3 regions of the Pseudorhizobium sp. NPDC055634 genome follow, and region 3 is predicted to be linked to each of the others. Evidence: riboswitches for the same ligand, from Rfam matches in the RefSeq annotation. Region 3 holds a riboswitch; each other region holds the start of a gene.
The links. A riboswitch is a leader RNA that binds a small molecule or an ion and turns the genes downstream of it on or off. The one in region 3 is predicted to bind cobalamin.
Positions count from the first base shown of each region.

Region 1: linked by a shared signal. The riboswitch ahead of ACWGPT_RS11140 (acyl-CoA thioesterase) and the one ahead of ACWGPT_RS05715 (TonB-dependent receptor domain-containing protein) in region 3 are both predicted to bind cobalamin.
Region 2: linked by a shared signal. The riboswitch ahead of nrdH (glutaredoxin-like protein NrdH) and the one ahead of ACWGPT_RS05715 (TonB-dependent receptor domain-containing protein) in region 3 are both predicted to bind cobalamin.

Region 1 is NZ_JBSHHW010000005.1:311,462-319,046, forward strand. It holds gene ACWGPT_RS11130 (methionine synthase) at 1-332, opposite strand, end outside; gene ACWGPT_RS11135 (DUF1852 domain-containing protein) at 359-1,342, opposite strand; cobalamin riboswitch at 1,619-1,822, shown strand; gene ACWGPT_RS11140 (acyl-CoA thioesterase) at 1,921-2,595, shown strand; gene ACWGPT_RS11145 (hypothetical protein) at 2,589-2,756, shown strand; gene ACWGPT_RS11150 (LysR family transcriptional regulator) at 2,760-3,662, shown strand; gene ACWGPT_RS11155 (FCD domain-containing protein) at 4,001-4,456, shown strand; gene ACWGPT_RS11160 (sulfite exporter TauE/SafE family protein) at 4,529-5,362, opposite strand; gene ACWGPT_RS11165 (fumarylacetoacetate hydrolase family protein) at 5,460-6,167, opposite strand; gene ACWGPT_RS11170 (ABC transporter permease) at 6,167-6,919, opposite strand; gene ACWGPT_RS11175 (ABC transporter ATP-binding protein) at 6,926-7,585, opposite strand, start outside.
Region 2 is NZ_JBSHHW010000005.1:266,942-274,526, forward strand. It holds gene ACWGPT_RS10910 (cytochrome c biogenesis CcdA family protein) at 1-175, shown strand, start outside; gene ACWGPT_RS10915 (rhodanese-like domain-containing protein) at 297-1,586, shown strand; gene ACWGPT_RS10920 (hypothetical protein) at 1,712-2,068, opposite strand; gene nrdF (class 1b ribonucleoside-diphosphate reductase subunit beta) at 2,209-3,198, opposite strand; gene nrdE (class 1b ribonucleoside-diphosphate reductase subunit alpha) at 3,297-5,450, opposite strand; gene nrdI (class Ib ribonucleoside-diphosphate reductase assembly flavoprotein NrdI) at 5,438-5,836, opposite strand; gene nrdH (glutaredoxin-like protein NrdH) at 5,847-6,068, opposite strand; cobalamin riboswitch at 6,316-6,529, opposite strand; gene ACWGPT_RS10945 (hypothetical protein) at 6,764-7,243, opposite strand; gene ACWGPT_RS10950 (hypothetical protein) at 7,386-7,585, shown strand, end outside.
Region 3 is NZ_JBSHHW010000003.1:110,163-117,747, reverse strand. It holds gene ACWGPT_RS05725 (ABC transporter substrate-binding protein) at 1-155, shown strand, start outside; gene ACWGPT_RS05720 (ABC transporter ATP-binding protein) at 124-924, shown strand; cobalamin riboswitch at 1,132-1,346, shown strand; gene ACWGPT_RS05715 (TonB-dependent receptor domain-containing protein) at 1,517-3,379, shown strand; gene ACWGPT_RS05710 (ABC transporter substrate-binding protein) at 3,444-4,280, shown strand; gene ACWGPT_RS05705 (FecCD family ABC transporter permease) at 4,277-5,275, shown strand; gene ACWGPT_RS05700 (ABC transporter ATP-binding protein) at 5,272-6,075, shown strand; gene ACWGPT_RS05695 (adenosylcobinamide amidohydrolase) at 6,094-6,807, opposite strand; gene ACWGPT_RS05690 (hypothetical protein) at 6,968-7,429, opposite strand.

The DNA of each region.
Region 1 (7,585 bases), on a different contig from region 3:
ACCGGTTTCTGCCGCGACACTGCGCCAACGACCGTTGGAACACTCGCATCGTACCGATTGCGAATCCTGACGGTCTGACGTTTTTCAAAATCGACGCCGGCGAGGTGTTCGATGAATGTCGTGACAAAATGCTGGCGGGTCTGCTCGCCATCGCTGACGATATCGATACCTGCCTGTCGCTGATCGTCGAGCGCCAGGCGCAGGGCATCACGCTTGCCTTCGATCAGTTCTTCGTCCCGCAGCTTCCAGGGTGACCAGAGCCTCTCGGGCGGCGCGAGCCAGGAGGGTTTCGGCAAGCTGCCGGCGGTCGACGTGGGCAACAATGTCTTCATGATAGGCACCTTGTGTTTTCGGTTCGTCAGAGGGCGTAGTTTGCAGACCACTGCTCGAGAACGGCCCTGTATGGCTTGATGAATTTCTCTTCGGCAAATCTTGCCTGCTCGAAGGCCAGCCGGCTACGCTCTTCGCGATCATAGACGATCCGGGTCACTGAATAGTCCTGATGCTTGAGGCTTGGCTGGTAGCAGGCTGCTGCCGCAGAATTTGCGTTGTAGATCTCGGGGCGGTAGATCTTCTGAAACGTCTCCATCGTGCTGATGGTGCTGATAAGTTCGAGATCGGTGTAGTCCGCGAGCAGATCGCCGGCAAAATAGAATGCAAGAGGCGCAACGCTGTTCGGCGGCATGAAGAACCGCACCTTCAGTCCCATTTTTGCGAAGTACTGGTCGGTCGACGAGAATTCGTTCTGGACGTACTCGGCCCCCAGCACGGGGTGCTGGTTTTCCGTGCGGTGATATGTCCTGCTGCACGAGGCGCTCAGGCATATGACCGGCGGCTTGCTGAACTGCTCCTTGTAGGCTTCCGAATTCAGGAAACATTTGAACAGCTTTCCGTGCAGTTCGCCGAAATCCTCTGGCGTATCGAAAGCGGGCCGCCCCTTGTTGTGCTCAGGCAGAACGACGCTGAAGTCATAATCCCGGACATAGGAGGAGAGGTTGTTTCCGACGATGCCCTCGATCCGTTCGCCGGTTTTCCGGTCGCGGATCGTCGTCTTCAGGATTTCGATGAGAGGGAACGGATCGCTCCGGGCCCCAGCTTCGACGACCATTCCGACGGAAACGATTTCGAGTTCTACGGTATAACGATCGCCCTTCGGATTATTCTGGTGCGCGAGCGCGTTGAACCGGTTGTCGATCATTCGCAGGGCATTGCGGAGATTGTCCTTCCGGTTCTCGCCTCGGGCCAGATTGGCGAAGTTGGTCGTAATCCGGGTATTCTCCGACGGGCAGTAATCCTCATCGAACGGGATGCTCTTAATGATGAAGGTGAAGTCCTGGCTCATCGCGATCTGGCGTCCTCGTTCCGAGATCGAACCTCATCGGTTCCATCGGTCAGCAGTTCAATGCTCCCGGTCGTCGAGAGCCGGGCCTGCTGTATGCCTGAGCCGTTGATCGGGAAAAATTGGTATTCTCTCACCCAAGCATGAGCCGTGTTCATCATTGGACATGAACATCGAAGCCTCTCCGCCAGCCTGAGAAACGGCGGAAGCGCGAAGAACCCCGCACATCCCCGCGTGCCATGTCGAACGGAGACGCCTTGACCGCTTAGGCGACATGCGACATTGGTGCGTCATCGTGGTTCTGCGGGCGAAAGTCCGGAGCTAAGAGGGAATTCGGTGAAGGCTCTGCCTGAGGCCGAAGCTGCCCCCGCAACTGTAAGCGGCGAGCGAAAGTCCATCCAAGTCACTGAGGCCATGCCTCGGGAAGACGGACCGGAGCGAAGACCCGCAAGCCAGGAGACCTGCCGCGATAGATAACGTCCACGGGCGGGGTGTCCCGGAGTGCCGCTTTCGCGACAGGCCTCCCGTGCCGTCGTCTCTGCGTCATCCCATCGCCCGGCCGCAACGCGATGGCAGGGCCCATGACCGAGATTTCCCCCGAAACAATTCCTGCCCGGCCGGGATCGAGCACCTGTCTCGTCGACATCGTTTTCCCCGGCGATACCAACCATCACGGCACCCTCTTCGGGGGAGCCGGGCTCGCCCTCATGGATCGGGTAGCCTTCATCGCGGCGACCCGGTTCGGACGGATGCCTTTCGTGACCGCGTCCTGCGAGCGTATCGATTTCAGGCAGCCGGCCCGCATGGGGCACATCGTCGTTTTCACGGCAAGACCTATCAAGGCCGGTCGTCGCTCGTTGACCGTCGAGGTCGAGATGGTGGCGGAAACCATTGTCGGTCGGCAGCGGCACACCTGTACACGCGGCATTTTCAACATGGTCGCCATACCCGAGGGCGAAGACGCCAGGCACCGTGTCTTGCCCGAACTGCCTCCTGAGGAGGCGTCCCGCAGGAGCGATGGCGTTGCCATGGTCGAGATCGTATTTCCGGATCAGGCGAACAGCGTCGGCCGGATGTTCGGGGGCGAGGCAATCGCCTACATGACCAAGGCAGCCTTCGTCGTCGCGTCCCGCTACTGCGGTAAGCTGGTGGTCCTCGCCTCGTCAGAACGCATCGATTTCGCCAGGGCAATCGAGATCGGTGAAATCGTCGAGGCGGAAGCGCGTGTCGAGCGCGTGGGCCGCAGTCGATGCTGATCGAAACGAAGCTCTGGTCCGAAAACCTCCTCACCGGCGAGAGGCATATCACTGCCACCGGACATTTCACCATGGTGGCGGTCGCCGAAGATCATCGGCCCGTCCCGGTTCGCGACATCTCCCCGGCAGACGTTCTGCCGAGCGGCAAGAGGGGCGTGTAGACCATGCTGGACAGGCAACATCTGTCGATCTTGCACGAAGTCGATCGCCTGGGCAGCCTGACTGCTGCGGCCGAGCGGCTGAACGTGTCCCAGTCCGCGCTCAGCCACACGATCCGCAAGCTGGAGGAACGCTGTGGCGTCGCCATGTGGGAGAAGGATGGCCGCAACCTCCGCCTCACCGAGGCCGGCCGCTACATCGTGAGGCTGGCGCAACGTGTTCTCCCGCAGATCGAAAGGGCCGAGGGTGTCCTGTCGGATTATCGCCGCGGCAAGCGCGGCTTCCTCAAGATCGGCATGGAATGCCATCCCTGTCATCAATGGCTGATGGGCGTCACGAGACCCTATCTCCTCGACTGGCCGGACGTTGACCTCGACCTGACGACATCGTTCGCATTCGGCGGTGTGGCGGCGGTGAGCGGATACGAGATCGACATTCTGATCACGCCGGATCCGATCGAGGCACCCGGCATCCATTACCTGCCGGTGTTCGACTACGAACTTGTGCTCGCCGTTCCGGCCGATCATCCGCTGGCGCAAAAACGCCATGCCGAGCCCGCGGACCTCGTGGAGGAGACGCTGTTTACCTATCCGGTACCGGCGGAGCGGCTGGATGTCTTCACGCAGTTTCTGGTGCCCGCCAATTCCCGCCCCCGCCATCACCGCAGTGTCGAAACCACCGAAATGATGCTTCAACTCGTGGGGGCAGGCCGCGGGGTCAGCGCTGTTCCGAACTGGCTTGTGCATCGGGAAGCGGCCGCACTTGGGGTCCGCCCGGTCCGGATGGGTAAGACCGGCATCCAGAAAAGCATCCATCTCGGCTTGCGGGATGGCGACGACACCGTCGATTTCATAGCCGGCTTCCTCGAGACATCCCGCAGATCCCGGCCTGACCAGACGGCAGCGTGAAGGACCTGGATTGCTGGCCTGGAAAGGAAGTCTTGGCTGGGGCGCCTGGATTCCCAGCTAAGGTTTCTGCCGTTTTCAAGCCCTTGAAGAAGCTTGGATATCGCGCTCACTTGATGTTGTTGTACGACAATCCTGTACTACATCCTGGAACGACAGTCCGGACATATTTTTATCTCTCTCGATCAATGGCGCGCTGGAGCAGCTTCTTGTATTGGATGGGCTGAACGAGATCCAGATTTCGACCCGCTTCGGCACCAGCCCGTGGGCCCCCGCGGGAGGCGACACGGAGCCTCCAGGCCAAGGGCCTCGTCAAGAGCATCCGCGACCGCGGCGTCTTTGTGCGCTCGGGTTCGCCAGCGGAGGCACTTGAAATCTACGACGTCCGTGCGGCGATCTTCGGCCTTGCCGGACGCCTGCTCGCCGATCTCGTCAACGATCAGATGCTGGCCAAGCTCAGTGTTTCCTCGACCAGATGGACGAGATCGCGGCCAGCAAGAACTTCGACGATTAATATCCCGTCAACTTGGCATTCCACGACTATCTCGTCACCTCCACCGGCAACAACACACTGGTCAGGGAATACAAGGGTTTTCGTCAACAAGCTGCACCTTGCGCGTGCCCGCGGCCTTGTCCAGGCAGGCGGTCTATCGGTCTCTAACCGCGAGCACCGCGAAATGGTCGATGCGCTCGCCTCCGGCAATCGCGAACACGCGCAGGAGGCGTTTTTCCGCCACGTCGAGCGCTCAAAAATGCGGTTCCGCTCCACGCTCAGCTCGGCCGAATCACGGTCGTAGTCACTGCCGGCCCCGTCAACCGAGAGAAATCTAGGGACATCAATCCGCATGTACCACTCAAAGTCCGTACTCCTAGAACAACAGGCGGTAGCTATCGAACAACATCTTGGTGGCCGTGACCGTGAGGAAGGCGCCGAAGAGGATGCGCAGAATGCGTGGCTCGATCGAATGCGCGGTGCGAGCACCCAGTGGAGCGAACCACATGCTGGTCACGACGATGGCGATCATCCCTCCCAGATTCACATAACCCAGCGAGAACGCGGGCAGGCCGGCCCTGCCCCAGCCATTCAAGATGTAGCCAACCGTCCCGGGCACCGCGATGATCAGTCCGATCACCGAGGCGGTGCCGACGGCCCTTCTGACGGGGTAGCTGAAGATGCTCAGCGTGGGAACCGTCAAGGTGCCGCCGCCGATCCCCATGAGCGTCGAGATTGTGCCTATAGCCGTCGCCATGCCTGCCTGCCCGGGACGGCCGGGTAGCCCCTTGACCGGATGCCAGCCTTCACGTGTGAACAGCATGTAGAGCGCCACCAATGCTGCAACGACCCCGAAGACGGCAGTCAGCAGCGACCCAGAGGCATAACCTGCGACCACAACGCCGCAAAGGACGCCAAGGCCGACGAATGGGCCCCAGAGCTTCAGAAGCTCCGTATCGACCGCCCCCTTCGCCTTGTGAGCGCGGATGGACTGAACCGATGTGGGGATGATCGTTGCCAGCGATGTCCCAACGGCTATGTGCGCGCGCAGGGCCACGTCGACATCGAATGCCGCAAGCACATGGTAGAGGACCGGCACGACGACAATCCCGCCGCCGATCCCCAGGAGGCCGGCCAGAAAGCCGGACACGCATCCCACCAAACCGAGGACGAGGGCAAACGAAGTCAGCAGCATGATCGATGCGGGCATGGCGTGTCCGGAAAATGAGGTGATGGTGCCCGAAAGGGCTCTTTGAGGGACAGGGTGTGCGAAGCGCACCCTGTCCATTGGATGTGCGCCCGCGCGGTCAGCTGACCCGGAAGCGGATCTCGCCGACGCCGGCCACGTAGCCTACCATTTCGTCGCCCTTGACGACCGCGCCAACGCCCGCTGGGGTTCCCGCAAAGATCAGGTCGCCTGCCTTCAGTTCGAACAGGCGCGACAGGTAGGAAATCATCTCAGGCACCTTCCAGATCATCTGGTTGAGGTCGCCGTTCTGGCGCGTCTCACCATTCACCTTCAGCCAGACCTCCCCTTCCGTCGGATGCCCGACCTCGCTGACAGGATGCAGGGGCCCGCACGGCGCCGATGCCTCAAACGCCTTGCCGGTTTCCCACGGGCGTCCAAGCTTCTTTGCCTCTCCCTGCAGATCGCGGCGGGTCATGTCGAGGCCGACGGCATAGCCGTAGACGTGGTCGAGTGCTTTCTCGACCGGGATGTTGGTGCCGCCCTTCTGCAGTCCCACGACCAGCTCGATCTCATGATGAACGTCGCTGGTTTCCGTCGGGTAGGGAAAGTCCTGGCCTAGCGGAACAACGGTGTCCGGGTTCTTCTGGAAGAAGAAGGGCGGCTCCTTGTTGGGATCATGGCCCATCTCGATGGCATGGTCGGCGAAGTTGCGGCCGACGCAGTAGATGCGGTGGATGGGGAAGAGCGCATCGCTTCCCGCGACCGCCAGCGTCGGCACCGGCGCCGGCTTGATGACGTAGTTCTTGAGTTGAGGCATTTCGTTCATTATCGCGCTCCTGCGTAGTATTCGATGCGTTTTTCAAAGTATTCGACTCCGGCGGACAACAGCATAGCTGCCGCGAAGAGAAGCATGGTAAGAGCCCAGAACCGCTCCATGTCGAAGCTTCTCGAGTAGAGTTCGAAAAGCTCTCCATAGCCGATGATGGAGACCAGGATCTGGCCGATGACCACCCCCTTGACACCTCGGATTAGACCGATCCGGATGCCGGCCAGTATTTCTGGCAGCGCTGAGAGAAGGATAATCTTGGTGAAGATGGTCCATCGGGATGCGCCGTAACTGCGCCCCATCTCGATGAGCGATGTCGGGACCTGCATGACCCCGGCTCGTGCATCCAGAACGATAATCCAGACGGCGAACAGGAACACGGTAACGACGACCGTCGTCTCTCCCATTCCGAACAGGATCATAAGAATGGGCACCAGCGCCGACAGCGGAGCGCTGACGAACATGTTCACCCACAGGCCGAAGATGTTGTCGATAACCTTGAAGCGTCCCATGAGGACCCCAAGCGGCACGCCAACGACGATTGCAAGGGCCATGCCGTACAGGAAAGAGCGCAGCGTAATCATCGATGCGCTTTGCCAGGAGCCGGTTTGGATAAGTCCGAATCCCGCGCTGACGATGGAGGTGAACGGTGGGATTAGGAACATGACGTCGAGTTGCCCGACGATTTCCCAGACAAGCAACCAGAAAAGCAGAGACGCCATCATGGGAATGCGTGTGCCGAATAAGGTCATGGCGCATCACTCCGCATATTGCCGCAACCCCTGCCAGATCTCCTCAACTACGTCGAGGTAGCTGGCATCGCGGCGAATATCATCCGGGGAAGCACTGCGATCGATCATCGGATCGATAACTTGGGAAACGCGGCCCGGCCGAGGAGACAGGAGAACGATCCGGTCCGAGACATAGACTGCCTCTTCGATGGAGTGAGTCACGAAGATGAACGTCTTCTTCTCGAGCTCGACCAGACGCAGCAGATCCTCCTGGAACTTACGGCGATTCTGCTCATCGACAGCGGAGAAGGGCTCATCCAGCAGAAGCACGTCGGCATTTACCGCGAAGGCTCGGGCAATCCCCACGCGCTGGCGCATGCCGCCGGAGAGTTCATGCGGGTACTTCTGCTCGAAACCCGAAAGCCCCACCTGCTCGATATAACGTCGAGCCGTCCGGTCTCGCTCCGCTGCCGGCACACCCTTCAGTTCGAGGCCGAAGCGGACATTGCGAATTACGGTCGCCCAGGGCATCAACGCGAAATCCTGGAAGACGAAGGCCCGTTCCGGGCCGGGGCCTGTCACGACACGTCCATTCACGCGGATTTCACCGGAGGTAGCGGGGACGAGGCCGGCGATGATCTTGAGCAGTGTTGTTTTTCCGCAACCTGAAGGGCCCAGCAGCGTCGT
Region 2 (7,585 bases), on a different contig from region 3:
CAACTGGTTGAAACGACACAGTTCCCGGCTCCAGCAGGCGATGGGGCTCTGCATCCTTCTCGTGGGTCTTGCCATCCTTCTCGGCGCCGACCGCACCGTCCAGGTCTGGCTGCTCACCTGGTTTCCCGGTTGGGACCAGGCGCTTACCGGCTGGGAACGCGCCGTGACAGACTGATTGTTCCAAGGAACCTTCACCGGGAGCAAATTTTGCTCCCGACCGGCCATTGTTTGGCACTGAATTGATTGTGCTTTCGCGGCGAATATCGAACCCTAAGGGCGAGAATAAGGAGTGATACATGTCTCATACCATCGTCAAACGTCTACTGGCCGCCAGCGCCCTTTCGCTCTTCGTCGTGGCAGCCGCGCCGGCGCTGCAGCAGGTCCTTCCTGGCAGCCACCACGCCGAGGCGTTTGCCCAGACGGAAGGCTACCCGATCATCGTCAACGAGGCGCAGTTCAAGGAACTGGCCGAGAAGGGCGGGAAGATCGTCGATTCGCGCCAGCCCGCTGCCTTCGAGAAGGGGCATATCCCCGGCGCGGTGAACATCCCCTGGGCCAAGCTCAACGTTTCCGAGCGTGACGGCATCCGCAACGAGTTCGCCGAGGACGCGGTCTTCGAGGACGTCATCGCGGCTGGCGGGCTCAAGGCCGGCGATACGCTGCTGATCTACGACAGCAACTCCCTGCCGGGCCGCGCATTCATCGCGCTCGAGTATGCGGGCTTCAAGAACATCCACGTGCTGGATGGCGGCATTTCCGGCTTCACCGGTGAGCTGTCGACCGATCCGGTCGAGGTCGCCAAGTCGGACTTCAAGCTGACGGAAAAGAACGATGTCCGCGTCGACAAGGCCTATGTCCAGTCGAAGCTGAAGAGCCAGGACACCGTGATCATCGACGGACGCAACTCCGACGCCTTCGTCGACGGCCATATTCCGGGCGCCAAGTCGGTGGTGGCCGCGAGGCTCCTGACCGAAGACCGCAAGATCCTGCCGCAGGACGTCATCAACAACCTGCTGGCGTCGCGCGGCGTCGACAAGAACAAGGAAATCCTCTCCTATTGCGGCAGCGGCGTCGCTGCGGCGAATAACTACATCGCGCTCAAGAACCTCGGCTACACGAACGTCCGCATCTATGACGAAAGCTGGGACGAGTGGAGCCGCGATCCTGCGGCCGGCCAGTCGCTGGCGCTCGGCAACTACGCCTTTGCCGGTGCCGACCTCGGCAATTCCGAAGGTCCGAAGTTCCTGACGGCCGAACAGGTCAAGGAACTCGCCGCCACTCCGGACGTGGTCGTCGTCGACGTCCGCTCGCCCTCCGACTACAGCGCCGGACAGATCCCCGGATCGGTCAACGTCTTCTGGGATTCCACCCTCGACGACAACCGGGCGCTGAAGAGCACGGACGAGCTTCGCAAGCTCTACGAGGAAGTCGGCGTGACGCCCGACAAGAAGGTCGTGCTATTTACCCGCGGCGGCGTCCAGCTGACCCACAGCTACACGGTGCTCTCGCTCCTGGGCTTCAAGAACGTCGACTTCTTCACCGGCAAGTTCGAGGGCTGGGAAAACGGTGCGCTGAAGCGCGGCTGACCGCGCGGCAGCCGAACAATATCCATGGCGCAAGTGCCTCCCGCTTGCGCCATGGGACCAACCACCCTCGGCGGCAAGGCGACCGCGCGTCGAGGCTTTCTCTATCTTTATCCAGGACCTGCCGGTCAGTTACACTTTGCGCCGGCACTGGCGGCCGCAGTCTTGCCGCCGTCCTGCTGTGCGGCGGCATCCTGGCCCGATGTCGCGAGGTTGCTGGTCTCGCCCATCGGCATGGTCTGACCGTCCTTCTGGGGCGCTTTCGCGAGGGCGTCCGCGCTGGTCGTCGTGGTGCCGGTGGCGCTTTCCGTCTTCACCTGCGAGCCGGAATCACCCTCAAGCGGAGCCTGGGTTCCGTCCTTGGCGATGCCGGCGGTCTCCTGCGTCTTCGCGGAGCCGGCAACGTCGTGGCAGTCGGCAAGGCCTGGCGTGTGGCTAAAGGCTGCCAGGGTGACGGCAGCCGTAATCGTGGCGAGCGTCTTCATGACTTGATCCTCCTCTTCCCTGAGCGGCTAACCCTGCGACAATTCCTTTGTTCCAGGGCACGCGGCATTTCCTCCCCCGGCGATCGCCTCGCGGAGCGGCGGGCTATCGCCACACCGCGAGGCCCTGCGGCACGCCTTGCCTAGAAGTCCCAGTCCTCGTCCTCGGTCGCGACCGCCTTGCCGATGACGTAGGACGAGCCGGAGCCCGAGAAGAAATCGTGGTTCTCGTCGGCATTGGGTGAGAGGGCGGACAGGATCGCCGGATTGACACGGCACGCCTCCGGCGGAAACAGCGCCTCGTAGCCAAGGTTCATCAGCGCCTTGTTTGCGTTGTAGTGCAGGAATTTCTTGACGTCCTCGGTCAGCCCGACGCCGTCGTAGAGATCTTCCGTGTAGCGCGCCTCGTTGTCGTAGAGTTCGAGCATCAGGTCGAAGGCGAAGTCCTTGATCTCCTGTCGCCGCGCTTCCGGCTCGCGGTCCAGCGCACGCTGGAACTTGTAGCCGATATAATAGCCATGCACCGCCTCATCGCGGATGATCAGGCGGATCAGGTCGGCGGTATTGGTGAGCCTTGCGCGGCTCGACCAGTACATCGGCAGGTAGAAGCCCGAATAGAAGAGGAAGCTTTCGAGGAAAACCGAGGCGACCTTCTTCTTCAGGGGATCGGCGCCGTCATACTGTTCCATGATCAGGGCGGACTTCCTCTGCAGGAACTCGTTTTCCTCCGACCAGCGATAGGCGTCGTCGACGTCGGGGGTCGAGCACAGGGTGGAGAAGATCGACGAGTAGGAGCGCGCATGCACCGCCTCCATGAAGGAGATGTTGGAGAGCACGGCTTCCTCGTGCGGGGTCTGCACATCCGCCATCAGCCGGACGGCCCCGACGCCGTTCTGGATCGTGTCGAGCAGGGTCAGGCCGGTGAACACGCGGATCGTCAGCGTCTGTTCCTCCGGCTTCAGCATCGCCCAGGAGGGGATGTCGTTCGACAGCGGCACTTTCTCAGGCAGCCAGAAATTGGAGGTCAGGCGGTTCCAGACTTCGAGATCCTTGTCGTCCTCGATGCGGTTCCAGTTGATGGCGCGTATGGCGGCGGCGGGCTTCTGGGCCTTCGCCTTGCTTTGCATGTTCATCGGTAATGTCCTTTGGAAGATCGGGGCTGCCCCTCACCCCGCCTCCGCTCTGTTCGGCGCGGGCGGATGAGGGGCAAGCACCGGCACATGGCTGAAGATCAGAGCGCGCAGGAAACGCAGCCCTGCACTTCCGTGCCGGTCAGCGCCATCTGGCGAAGGCGGATGTAGTAGATGGTCTTGATGCCCTTCTTCCAGGCGTAGATCTGAGCCCGGTTGATGTCGCGGGTGGTCGCCGTGTCGCGGAAGAACAGCGTCAGCGACAGGCCCTGGTCGACATGCCGGGTTGCCGCCGCGTAGGTGTCGATAATCTTCTCCGGGCCGATCTCGTAGGCGTCCTGGTAGTATTCGACGTTTTCGTTCGTCAGGTAGGCTGCCGGATAATAGACGCGACCGATCTTGCCTTCCTTGCGGATCTCGATCTTCGAGACGATGGGGTGGATCGAAGAGGTCGAGTGGTTGATGTAGGAGATCGAGCCCGTCGGCGGCACGGCCTGCAGGTTCTGGTTATAGAGGCCGCCCTCCATCACCGCCGTCTTCAGGTCCTGCCAGTCGTCCCGGGTCGGAATGCGGATCCCGGCGTCCTCGAAGAGCGCCTTCACCTTCTCGGTCGCGGGCAGCGACTCGACCTCGGTGTACTTGTCGAAATATTCGCCCGAGGCGTATTTCGAGTTCTCGAAGCCCTTGAAGCTCTGCCCGCGCTCCACCGCCAGCCGGTTGGAGGCGCGAAGGGCATGATAGGTCACCGTCAGGAAGTAGATGTCGGTGAAATCGACCCCTTCCTGCGAGCCGTAGAATATCCGCTCGCGGGCGAGGTAACCGTGCAGGTTCATCTGCCCGAGACCGATCGCGTGGCTCTCGTCATTGCCCTTGGCGACCGAAGGCACCGACGAGATGTGGCTCATGTCGGAGACCGCGGTCAGCGCACGGATCGCGGTCTCGATCGTGCGGCCGAAGTCCGGGCTGTCCATCGCGGCTGCGATGTTGAGGGAGCCGAGGTTGCAGGAAATGTCCTTGCCCATTTGCGCATAGGACAGGTCCTCGTTGAACAGGCTCGCCTCGCTCACCTGCAGGATCTCGGAGCAGAGATTGCTCATCGTGATGCGGCCGGCGATCGGGTTGGCGCGGTTCACCGTGTCCTCGAACATGATGTAGGGATAACCGCTCTCGAACTGGATCTCGGCGATGACCTGGAAGAACTCGCGCGCCTTGATCTTCTTCTTGCGGATGCGCGAATCCTCGACCATCTCCTGATACTTCTCGGTCACCGAGGTTTCGGTGAAGGGCACGCCGTACACCCGCTCCACGTCATGCGGCGAGAAGAGGTACATGTCCTCGTTGTTGCGGGCGAGTTCGAAGGTGATGTCGGGGATGACGACGCCGAGCGACAGCGTCTTGATGCGGATCTTCTCGTCGGCGTTTTCCCGCTTGGTGTCGAGGAAGCGCATGATGTCGGGGTGGTGGGCATGGAGATAGACCGCACCGGCGCCCTGCCGCGCGCCGAGCTGGTTGGCGTAGGAAAAACTGTCCTCCAGGAGCTTCATCACCGGGATGACGCCCGACGACTGGTTCTCGATCTGCTTGATCGGCGCGCCCATCTCGCGAAGGTTGGTGAGCGACAGGGCCACGCCGCCGCCGCGCTTCGAAAGCTGCAGGGCGGAATTTATCGCGCGGCCGATCGACTCCATGTTGTCCTCGACGCGCAGCAGGAAGCAGGACACAAGCTCGCCGCGCTGTTTCTTGCCGGCATTGAGGAAGGTCGGGGTCGCCGGCTGGAACCGGCCCGAGATGATCTCGTCGACGAGATCGCGGGCAAGCTCCTCGTTGCCGGCCGCAAGCGTCAGCGCCACCATGCAGACACGGTCCTCGTAGCGCTCGAGATAGCGCTTCCCGTCGAAGGTCTTCAACGTGTAGGACGTGTAATACTTGAAGGCGCCGAGGAAGGTCGGGAAACGGAACTTCCGCGCATAGGCCTCGTCGAAGAGGTCGCGCACGAAGTTGAAGGAATACTGGTCGAGGACTTCCTGCTCGTAATAGCCTTCCGTCACCAGGTAATCGAGCTTCTCCCGCAGGTTATGGAAGAAGACGGTGTTCTGGTTGACGTGGCTCAGGAAATACTGCTTCGCCGCCTGGCGGTCGCGGTCGAACTGGATCCTCCCCTGATCGTCATAGAGGTTCAGCATGGCGTTCAGCGCATGATAATCGAGCGGCGCTTCTGCCGGGGCGCTCGTTTTCGTCTGGGTCAGCGTGTCCAAAATCGTTCCAGTCCCTGTCTGACGGCGATGACGTCTTCCGCGGTTCCGAGAAGCTCGAACCGGTAGAGGAGCGGCACGCCACATTTGTCGGCGATGATCCTGCCGGCGCGCCCGTAGGCCTCGCCGAAATTGGTGTTTCCCGCCGCGATCACGCCGCGGAGGAGATGGCGGTTGCGGGGATCGTTGAGAAACCGGATGACCGGCTTCGGCACCGCTCCCCTGTCGCCGCCAGCGCCGTAGGTGGGCGTGACGAGCACATAGGGCCGGTCTGCCAGCGGCCGCACGGCATCCGCCTCGACGGGCAGGCGCACTGCGCTCTGCCCGAGTTTCTCCACGAAGCGCCGGGTGTTTTCCGATCGGCTGGAGAAATAGACGAGGCCGGCCATTTCCGGCCCCTTACGAAAGCGCGCTGATCATGTCGGGGCGGAACCCGCCCCAGTGCTGTTCGCCGGCAATCACGACGGGCACCTGCCGGTAGCCGAGCCCCTGGACGAGGGCGAAGGCCTGCATGTCCTCGGAAACGTCGACGACGGTATAATGGATGCCCTGGCGGTCGAGAGCGCGGGTGGTGGCAGCGCACTGGACGCAGGCGGGCTTGGAATAGACGGTGATCGACATGGGTTCCTCGTGGAAATTGGGCGCAGGAAGGCATTGTCGGACCGGGGCCGCACCAGGCCCGGACCGACGCCAAGGGGAAAAGACGTGCGAATGCCGCAGTCGAAAGCGACTACGGGTCAGCGATGACGTGGAATGGCGTGTTCATGGCCTTGACCCCGATGCAGACGAATTGACGGGGGCGCGAGGAAGGCGGCCTGCCCGGCAAAATCCGGACACGAGCGACCAAACCCTGCCCGGCACCCCGCCGGCGGACGTTTCGATCAAGGCAGGTCTCCTGGCTTACGGGTCGTCACGCCTGATCCGCCTTCCCGGGTCAAACCCAGTGGCGCGATGGAGCAGGCACTCGCCGTTCACAGTTGCGGGGGCAGCCTCGGCTTCACAGACCTATGTCCGCTACCGAATTCCCGTCTTAGCCCCGATCCGAAAACCGAATCGAAGGAACCTCGAACACTAGATATAGTAGACGAGATGAAATCCCCGTCAACGGCTATGAACGGTGGGTGAGGAATACGGCGGGGATAAGTACGACGGGCGGAGGCTTCGCGGCGGCGCAACAGACCGTCTGGCAGGGCAATCTCGCATGGCGATCCGCGGCCGGGAAAAGAAAAACCCCGCATTGCGGGGCTTCGAGCTGGTCGGACGCGTGCAAAAAGGCGGGCAAGGACGCTAAGGCGGGGGCCGAACGGCCACAGGCCTCAGTTGCAGATGCGAACGCCGCCTTTGACCATCGTCTCCCACTTGGGCCCCAGCGTCTCGCGCGCCGAGACCGCGTTGGCTGCGTCGGGCTCGCCCTCTTTAAACATGCGTACGCCTATGGCCTGATCATGGCTGCCGCCGTAAATTGTCGGGCCTGGCGTGTAGGTGGTGATCGCGTTCACGGTGGCGAACCGCCCATACGAGTTCACGGAACCATGGGTGCTGTAGGTTCCGGGCATTTGGGTGGCGTACGTGTTGTTTGCTGCCGAGGCGGATGTGATGACGTAACGGTCGTAGCCCGCCTTGATCGTCTCGACCGCGGCTGACTTCTCAGCAGCTTTCAATGCGCCGGTGGACCCGCACATCGACTCGGCGCTCGTTTGAATGATGATCTCGTTCTTCGAAACGCGCATCGCGCTTGATTGCACGCACGACGTTAGCGCGAGCGCTGCCGCCGCGACCCCTACGATGATTTTCAATTCGGTATCTCCCCCTTGTCCGCGCCCAAATCGCATTGGCCGAGAGGCTCGTCAACTCGCGGAAATCATCGGTGCAAAATCAGAAACCCCGCTTCCAATTCATGCCCGCGAGCGCGCAGGCGTTTCGTTTCTAGGAACCCCGGTGGCCAAGCAAACAGAACGGGCGACGCGCTCCGGGTGGCGTTCGACGAGTGCAAAAAACAACTTCGACGAAATCAGTGAATTCCTCGACCACCTAGAACCCACCGCCCATGCGGATGTCGTCGAATTGCCTACGGCAGGACAGGGCGGCAAGGGACACCGCAGTTTAGCCAGGCGATGTCTGTACGGCGGCGGTTCAGG
Region 3 (7,585 bases):
TTGCCGGCTATGGCGTGAGGCCCGGCGGGCGCGCCGTCGAGCGTGACCTGCAGTTCTGGATCGAGGTGCTGGAACGCGAAGGAAAGCTCGGCAAGGGGCAGCTCTCGGCATCCGACATCCTCTATGCACCCCAGACACTGGCGAGCGGAGGCTGATCGTGGAAGCTGTCGCACACCGCCGCGGGAGGTTTCCATACGAGGCCTTTCCAAGTCCTTTGCCCTCAATGGCCGTGACCTGAGCGTCCTGAGGGGGATCGATCTCGATGTCGGCGCCGGCCAGTGCGTGGCGATCGTCGGGGAGAGCGGCTCGGGCAAGACGACGCTGCTTCGCATCCTGGCGGGACTGGAGGCCGCCGACGGCGGGGACGTGTTGATCGACAACGCCCCCATTCATGGCGTGGGGGCGGAGCGGGCGGTGATCTTCCAGGAGCCACGGCTGTTGCCGTGGCTCACTGTGAGCCAGAACGTCACCTTTCCCCTGGAAGTGCGCGGACTGCCGGCCGCCGAGGCGCTCCAGCAGGCGCGCCGGTACCTGCGGCTGGTCGGACTGATCGAGTTCGCCGATGCCTATCCGGCCCAACTCTCCGGGGGCATGGCGCAACGGGTCGGCATTGCCCGGGCGCTCGCGGTCCAGCCGGAGCTCCTTCTTCTCGACGAGCCGCTCGGTGCGCTCGACGCCATGACGAAGATGACCATGCAGGAGGAACTCGCGCGGATCTGGGAGGAGGAGCACGTGACCATGGTCCTCGTCACCCATGACCTCGAGGAAGCCATATACCTCGCCGACAAGGTGCTGATCCTGCCGAAGCAGAAGGGGACGCTTGTGAGGACGATCGATGTGGACCTACCGCGCCCGCGCGATCGCGGCCATCCCCGGTTCGTCGCGCTGCGCCAGTCGCTGCTCGCCGAATTCGGCCTCCACTAGCCGGACACAAAAAACAGCCGGGCCGGCTGCATGCTCCTCCCCAGCGGCCTCGGCGCGGGCGCAAGACGCGATCTTGCGCCCGCCGCACCGCCTTGAGGTGCCGGCCGACGTCGCCTTCCTCAAGCTTTCCCCGCCATCGGACCTGAACCCGCCGGAGAGTACGGCCGGCGTCGACAGACGTCGTTGACCGGGGGCGAGAGTTCCACTAGTCCTGATCCCGGATTTGGCTCCGCCGAGAGGTGGATTAAATGGGAACACGGTGCGGCTTCTTCGGAAGCCCAGTCCGTGACTGCCCCCGCAACTGTAACCGTCGAGCCAGCCTCCACAATGCCACTGCCTTCTTCCTTCGGGATGGATGCGGGAAGGCGGGGGCGACGCGATGACACGGAAGTCAGGAGACCTGCCTTATCCGGTCACCCATGTCTGAACGCGGGGCGCGTTCGGGCGCGGCCGTCCGTAGCGGTGACAACTTGAAGAAGTTGCCGCGTGCGGAGGCCGTCCGGGTACCATCCTCGACGTCCATTCCCAGATTTCAGGTCCGCCTGCGGTGCGAAGTTGGCAATGTGCTGCGTGCACGTAGACTGGGGCTGAAATGCGTAATTTGAGAGTAATTGGCGCGGCAATCCTGCTGAGCGCGCCCGGAGGGGCCCATGCTCAGGACGGGATTGAAACCGCGAACCAGGCGACCACGCTCGAGACGATCGTGCTGACCCCGCTGAGGCGCGAATCAGCGCTCGCCTCCGTCACCTCGACCGTGACCGTCATCGATCGAGAGGAAATAGACCGGTCGGCGGCAGCCGATCTTCCCTCGCTCCTGAAGGCGTATCCGGGCGTTTCGATCAGCCGCTACGGGGGGCAGGGCGCGGTGGCGGACGTTTCTCTACGGGGCATGGGCGCCAGCCAGACGCTCGTCCTGATCAACGGCATCCGCAGCGCGTCCGCTACCAGCGGAACGACACCGATCTTCAACATCCCCTTGAGCGCCATCGAGCGGATCGAAATCGCCAAGGGCGGCCATTCGGCGCAATACGGCGCGGACGCCATCGGCGGGGTCATCAACATCATCACCAAGGACGGCACCGGGTGTGCCGACGGCCGGTCGCAGTGCTCGTCCGTCACCACCGGGATAACCCATCCCTGGGGCGGCTACACGGACCTCAGCACGCGCGGGCTGACGGATAGCGGACTGAACTACTTCATCGGCGGGCAGGTCCTCGGTACCCAGGGCTACGATTTTACCACCCCGCTCGCATGGGGACACGAACCGGACGACGAGGGTTTTCTCCAGGGCTCTCTCAATCTCCGCCTCTCGCAGGATTTCGACTGGGGAAGGCTCTATGCCGACGGTCTCTATTCGCGCGGACGATCGCAGTACGATGCGCTCGCTCCCGAGGACAACGAGGTCGATGTCACAACGTTCGCCGGCAAGGTCGGCGTTCGGGTCGATCACGATGAGAGCTGGTTCTCCACCCTCGAGACGACCGTTGGCATCGACGACGCCTCAAACTTCCGCGACGGCGTTGCCGGTCGCCGCGATTTCACGACGCGGCGCTACGGAATACTAGCCTCCACGCAGAAGACCTTCGATCTGCCCGACTACAGCCACGTGCTCGGCGGCGGTGTCGAAGTCTACCGCGAGGAGGTGTCGGCAACCACGGACTACAGCGTGACCGAACGGGATCTTGGGGCGGTCTTCGCCCAGTACGGGTTCGAATACGACGACTTCAACCTGAACGCCGGCATTCGCCACGACCGCAACGAACAGTTCGGCTCGGCAACCACGTGGAATGCCGGCATGAGCTACGAGGTGATCGACGATCTGGTCCTGCGTGCATCCGCCAGTACCGGCTTCCGCGCCCCGACCTTCAACGATCTCTATTATCCCGGTTTCTCCAATCCGGACCTGAAGCCGGAAAGGTCGCGCTCCTACGAACTGGGCGCACTGTGGCAGGTCGGCCCGGAGACGAGCCTCGACGTCGCCTTCTACCAGACATGGCTTAAGGACGCGATCGCCTCCAGCCCGCCGACCTATGTTCCGCTCAACATCGCGCGGGCAAAGGTCACGGGCGTCGAAGCCGTGCTTGCACACAGGTTCAACGATCAGTGGAGCGGCAAGGCGACCCTCGACATCCGTTCGTCGAAGAACGAGGAAACCGATAAATACATCCCCTATCGGGACCGGCTGAAGGCGACTGCAGAGCTTCTGTTCACGCCGACGGAGAAGCTGGAACTCAGCGGCAAGCTCCTCTACGGTGCCAAGCGCTATGCCGATGCCGCCAATACGGTCGAGTTGCCGAGCTATGTGACGTTCGACATTTCCATGATCTACACGCTCGACGAGCAGTCGCAGATCAGGCTGGCGGTCGAGAACGTGCTGGACAGGGAGTACCAGACGATCACCGACTATCGCGCTCCGGGCCGGACGTTCAACCTGAGCGTCACCCGTTCCTTCTGAGCCATCGGACAACTCCTTCCGCGCCGGGGTGCTGGCGCGGATATCCGGACAAGCGGACATGAAGATGACGCAGAAAATACCGCTGATCGCACTGATGGTGCTTGCCCTTCACGGGTCGCCGTCGGCTGCGGCGAGCCCGAAGCGGATCGTGTCGCTGAACGTCTGCACCGACCAGATGGCCATGCTGCTGGCCGACGAGGGACAGCTTCTCTCCGTCAGCTTTCTGGCGTCCGATCCGAACACCTCTGCGCTCGCCGAGCACGCCGGACGGTATGCGGTCAATCACGGCTCCGCCGAGGAAGTCTACATGCTCAAGCCGGACCTCGTGCTGGCGGGAACGTTCACCACCCGAACCACCGTCGACCTGCTTCGCCGGCGCGGCATTCCGGTGGAGGAGTTTGCACCCCCGGCCTCCTTCGAAGAGATGAAAGCAGAGTTTCGCAGGATGGGCGACGTGCTGGGGTGGCGCGACCGCGCCGAAGCCATACTTGCCGATTTCGACGCGGAACTCGCAAGGCTTCGGGCAAATCCGGTGCCGGACCGTCGCGTGGCGCTCTACTACGCCAACAGCTACTCGTCCGGCGCAGGCACGCTGGTCGACGAGGTGGTCCAGGCGGCGGGCCTTCGCAACGTCGGCCGGGAAGCGGGTCTCACCGGAACGGGCATTCTGCCGCTCGAAATGCTCGTCATGGCCGATCCTGACATCATCGTCGTCGCGGACGATCACTATGATGCGCCGGCGCTTGCCCAGCAGAATTTCAGGCATCCCGCCTATCTGGACCTCGTCGCGCGCAAGAAGAGCGCGGTTCTGCCTCCGGCGCTGACCGTATGTGGCGGTCCCTTCACGCTGGAAGCGGTGCGCCTCCTGCAAGAGGCCGCCAAGGGAACAGGTACTCCATGAGCGACCGCTTCTACACTCCCATGCTGGCGGGGCTCGGCCTGCTTGCGGCCGTCCTGTTCGTCCTGTCGGTAACGGTCGGCTCGACCGGGATCGGTCTGTGGGAAAGCCTGGAGGCCCTTCTGTGGTGGGAAGACAGCCTGATCGGCCTCGTCGTCCGCGACATCCGGCTGCCGCGGGCCATTCTCGGCCTCCTGGTAGGCGCGACCCTCGGGGTCTCCGGGGCGGTCCTCCAGGGTTTTATGCGGAACCCACTCGCGGAGCCGGGGCTGATCGGCGTATCGGCCTCCGCATCGCTTGGGGCGGTCCTTGCGATCTACTCGGGACTGTCGGCGGCGTTCTCGCTCGGCCTGCCGCTTGCGGGTCTTGCCGGCGCGTTCCTGGGCGTCCTGGTCGTGCGCGCCCTTGCAGGGTCCTCGGGAAGCACGTTGACGCTGATCCTGGCCGGCGTGGCGATATCGAGCTTCGCGGCCGCCATGACCTCGCTTGCCCTCAACCTTTCGGCCAACCCCTTCGCGTCGCTGGAGATCATGTTCTGGATGATGGGGTCGCTGACGGACCGTTCGATGACCCATGTATGGCTCGCCGCACCGTTCATCGTGATCGGCTGGCTTTCGCTGTTCAGCCTCGGCCGGCCGCTGGATGCGCTGACGCTGGGGCGCGATGCTGCTTCCAGCATGGGGATCGACCTCAGGAGCGTGCAGCGGCGCGTGGTGTTCGGCGTCGCCGCCTCGGTGGGGGCCGCAACCGCGGTCTCCGGCGCGATCGGGTTTGTCGGGCTGGTCGTGCCGCACATGCTGAGGCCGTTCACGGGTGCGGTTCCCTCGCGGCTTCTGCCGGCGAGCGCGCTTGGCGGCGCCTGCATGGTGCTCGCCGCCGACATCTTCGTGCGGCTGATCGCTCCCGAGCGGGACCTCAAGCTCGGCGTGCTGACCGCGGTCGTCGGAGCGCCCTTCTTTCTCTGGCTGGTCTACCGGACGCGGAGGGAAATGCTGTGACATCGGCGCCGCTTCTTTCGATACGCGAGTTGCATGTCAGCCTGGGTCAGCGTGCGGTCATCGACGGCCTCTCCCTCGACGTCCGGCCGGGCGAACTGGTCGGCCTGATCGGGCCGAACGGCGCCGGAAAGTCCACGCTCCTTCGCGCCCTGGTCGGCCTGATACCCTCGCGGGGAGAGATAACGGTCTCGGGCAGCTCCGGTGCGGGCCTGACGCTTGCCCAGCGCGCGGCGCTGATGGCCTATGTGCCGCAGGAGCATGAAATCGCCTGGCCGATGAGCGTCGAGCGCCTCGTCGGGCTAGGGCGGGTGCCCCATAGCGGAACCTTCGCCCTGCGGCGCGGAGACGAGGATCGCCGGGCGATACGGGACGCGATGGAGCGGATGGACGTGAGCCGCTTCGCCATGCGTTCGGCCATGGCCTTGTCCGGTGGCGAAAAGGCGCGCGTCCTGATCGCCCGCGCGCTCGCCCAGCAGACGCCCATCCTGATCGCCGACGAACCCGCGGCCGGCCTCGACCCGGCGCACCAGATCGCCCTCATGCGCATCTTCCGGTCGCTCGCCGGCGAAGGCCGGGCGGTCATCGCCACGCTGCACGACCTCGGCCTCGCGTCGCGCTGGTGCACGCGTCTCGTCATCCTCAACGACGGCGTGATCGCCGCGGACGGCACACCCCGGGAAGTCCTCACCGAGCGGGTGCTGGCCGAGGTCTACGGCATTCGCGCCTATCTCGGAACGGCGGAAGGCGGGCCCGTCGTGCAGATCCTGGATCGTACCGATCGTGGCGGGGAAACGGTATAGGCGGTGGTTTCACTCCCGTTACGTCGTGCTCGGGAGAGGAAGACGTCTCGCCTCGCGTGAGGGGAAGAATTCTGCCATCCACTCTAGCCCGCCTTCCGTGACCGCCTGGTAGACAGCCCGACCCAGAGACATGCCGATATCGGTATGAAGTCCCGCAAAGGGCAAGCCGGGCTCACCGCATGGCGATGCGATGACGATGCAGTCGGTTCCGGTTCCCGTCACGACATCACCATTGCGCTCGAGCCCGAGATCCATGATCGCGGCGGTACGGGCCTGCGCGGCGATCGAGAGCGCCTCGATGCACGCCGCCTCGGACAGCGGGACGCCGACATGTGCGAGCAGATTGATCGTCCCGACGCGCGAGATCCTGTCCGGCACGATGCCGACCCGGCTGGCATTCGACAGACCGACCGTCGCGAGGCAGGATGAGGTGACGCCGCCGACCGTGCTGCGTCCGACGTGATGGTGCTTCACGGCGCGTGACGTCATGAGATGGACCGCGTCGCCATGGCCCGCCTCTGACGCGCGCCGGCGCAGGAAATCCACGGGATCGACCCCCAGCGGAAGGTCGTCGTCACGAACCTCCAGCCACACCACCGATTGCGCGGTGACGAAGCCCGGGCGCGTGAGCGACCAGCTCAGCATGTTCTGCGGCTCTTCGAACGATGCCACCAGGAAGGGAGGCAACCAGGAGGTCGAGAACGGGGGGCGGGGAGGGTTTGCGGATGTCATAGGAGGCCGTTGGCAAGGGATGCGCGGTGGACCGAACAAGGCTTTCGCCCCGATCGGCTGGCGCAACGCTTGATCCACTGCCTCATACCACAACAACCGACCGCATCAACGAGAGACGCGGTCGCGCGAGGGCCTTTTCCATCCGTTCGCCTGTGACGTCCTAGTCGCGGCGGTCACCATCGTCGTACCGGTCGCGACCCCCGTCATCGTCCCAGCCGGAGTCGCGATCACGATCGCGCCGCGGGCGGGCGTCGCCGCCGGTGTCCTGCACGCGGTCGAGCAACTCCATGATCATGTCCATGCACGACCTGCTCGATTGGTCCTGTCCGCAATGGACGCGGATTTTCGCCCTGCCGGTATCGATGGAAACGCTCGCGGCGCCGTCGTGCGGCCCTCCGCGGTGCATCCGGGCGCCGCCGCGCCTGTCCGGTCCGCCCGGCCCGGGACCGCGATCGTCGCGCGCCTGGGGTGGCGGCGGTGGCGGTGGCGGGGGAGGCGGTTGCATCGAATCGCCCTGGCCGGGAGGCGGAGGCCCCGGATCCGGAGCGTCCTGGGCATCCTGTGCAAGGGCAGTGCCTGCGCAGAGCGTCATGGCGCAGGCGATGGCTGTCAACGGTTTCATGGGACACCTATCGGTTTAGGGGTGCCATCCGAACCGACCGCGCGCCGAAACGTTCCGAGGAGGGTGCTCGACGAGCGACTATTTGCCGGGGGGATGAGGCGACTATTGTTCCTTCCTCGGCGACGCGGCCCCGAAGACGAAGCGCTACGCCCTTAG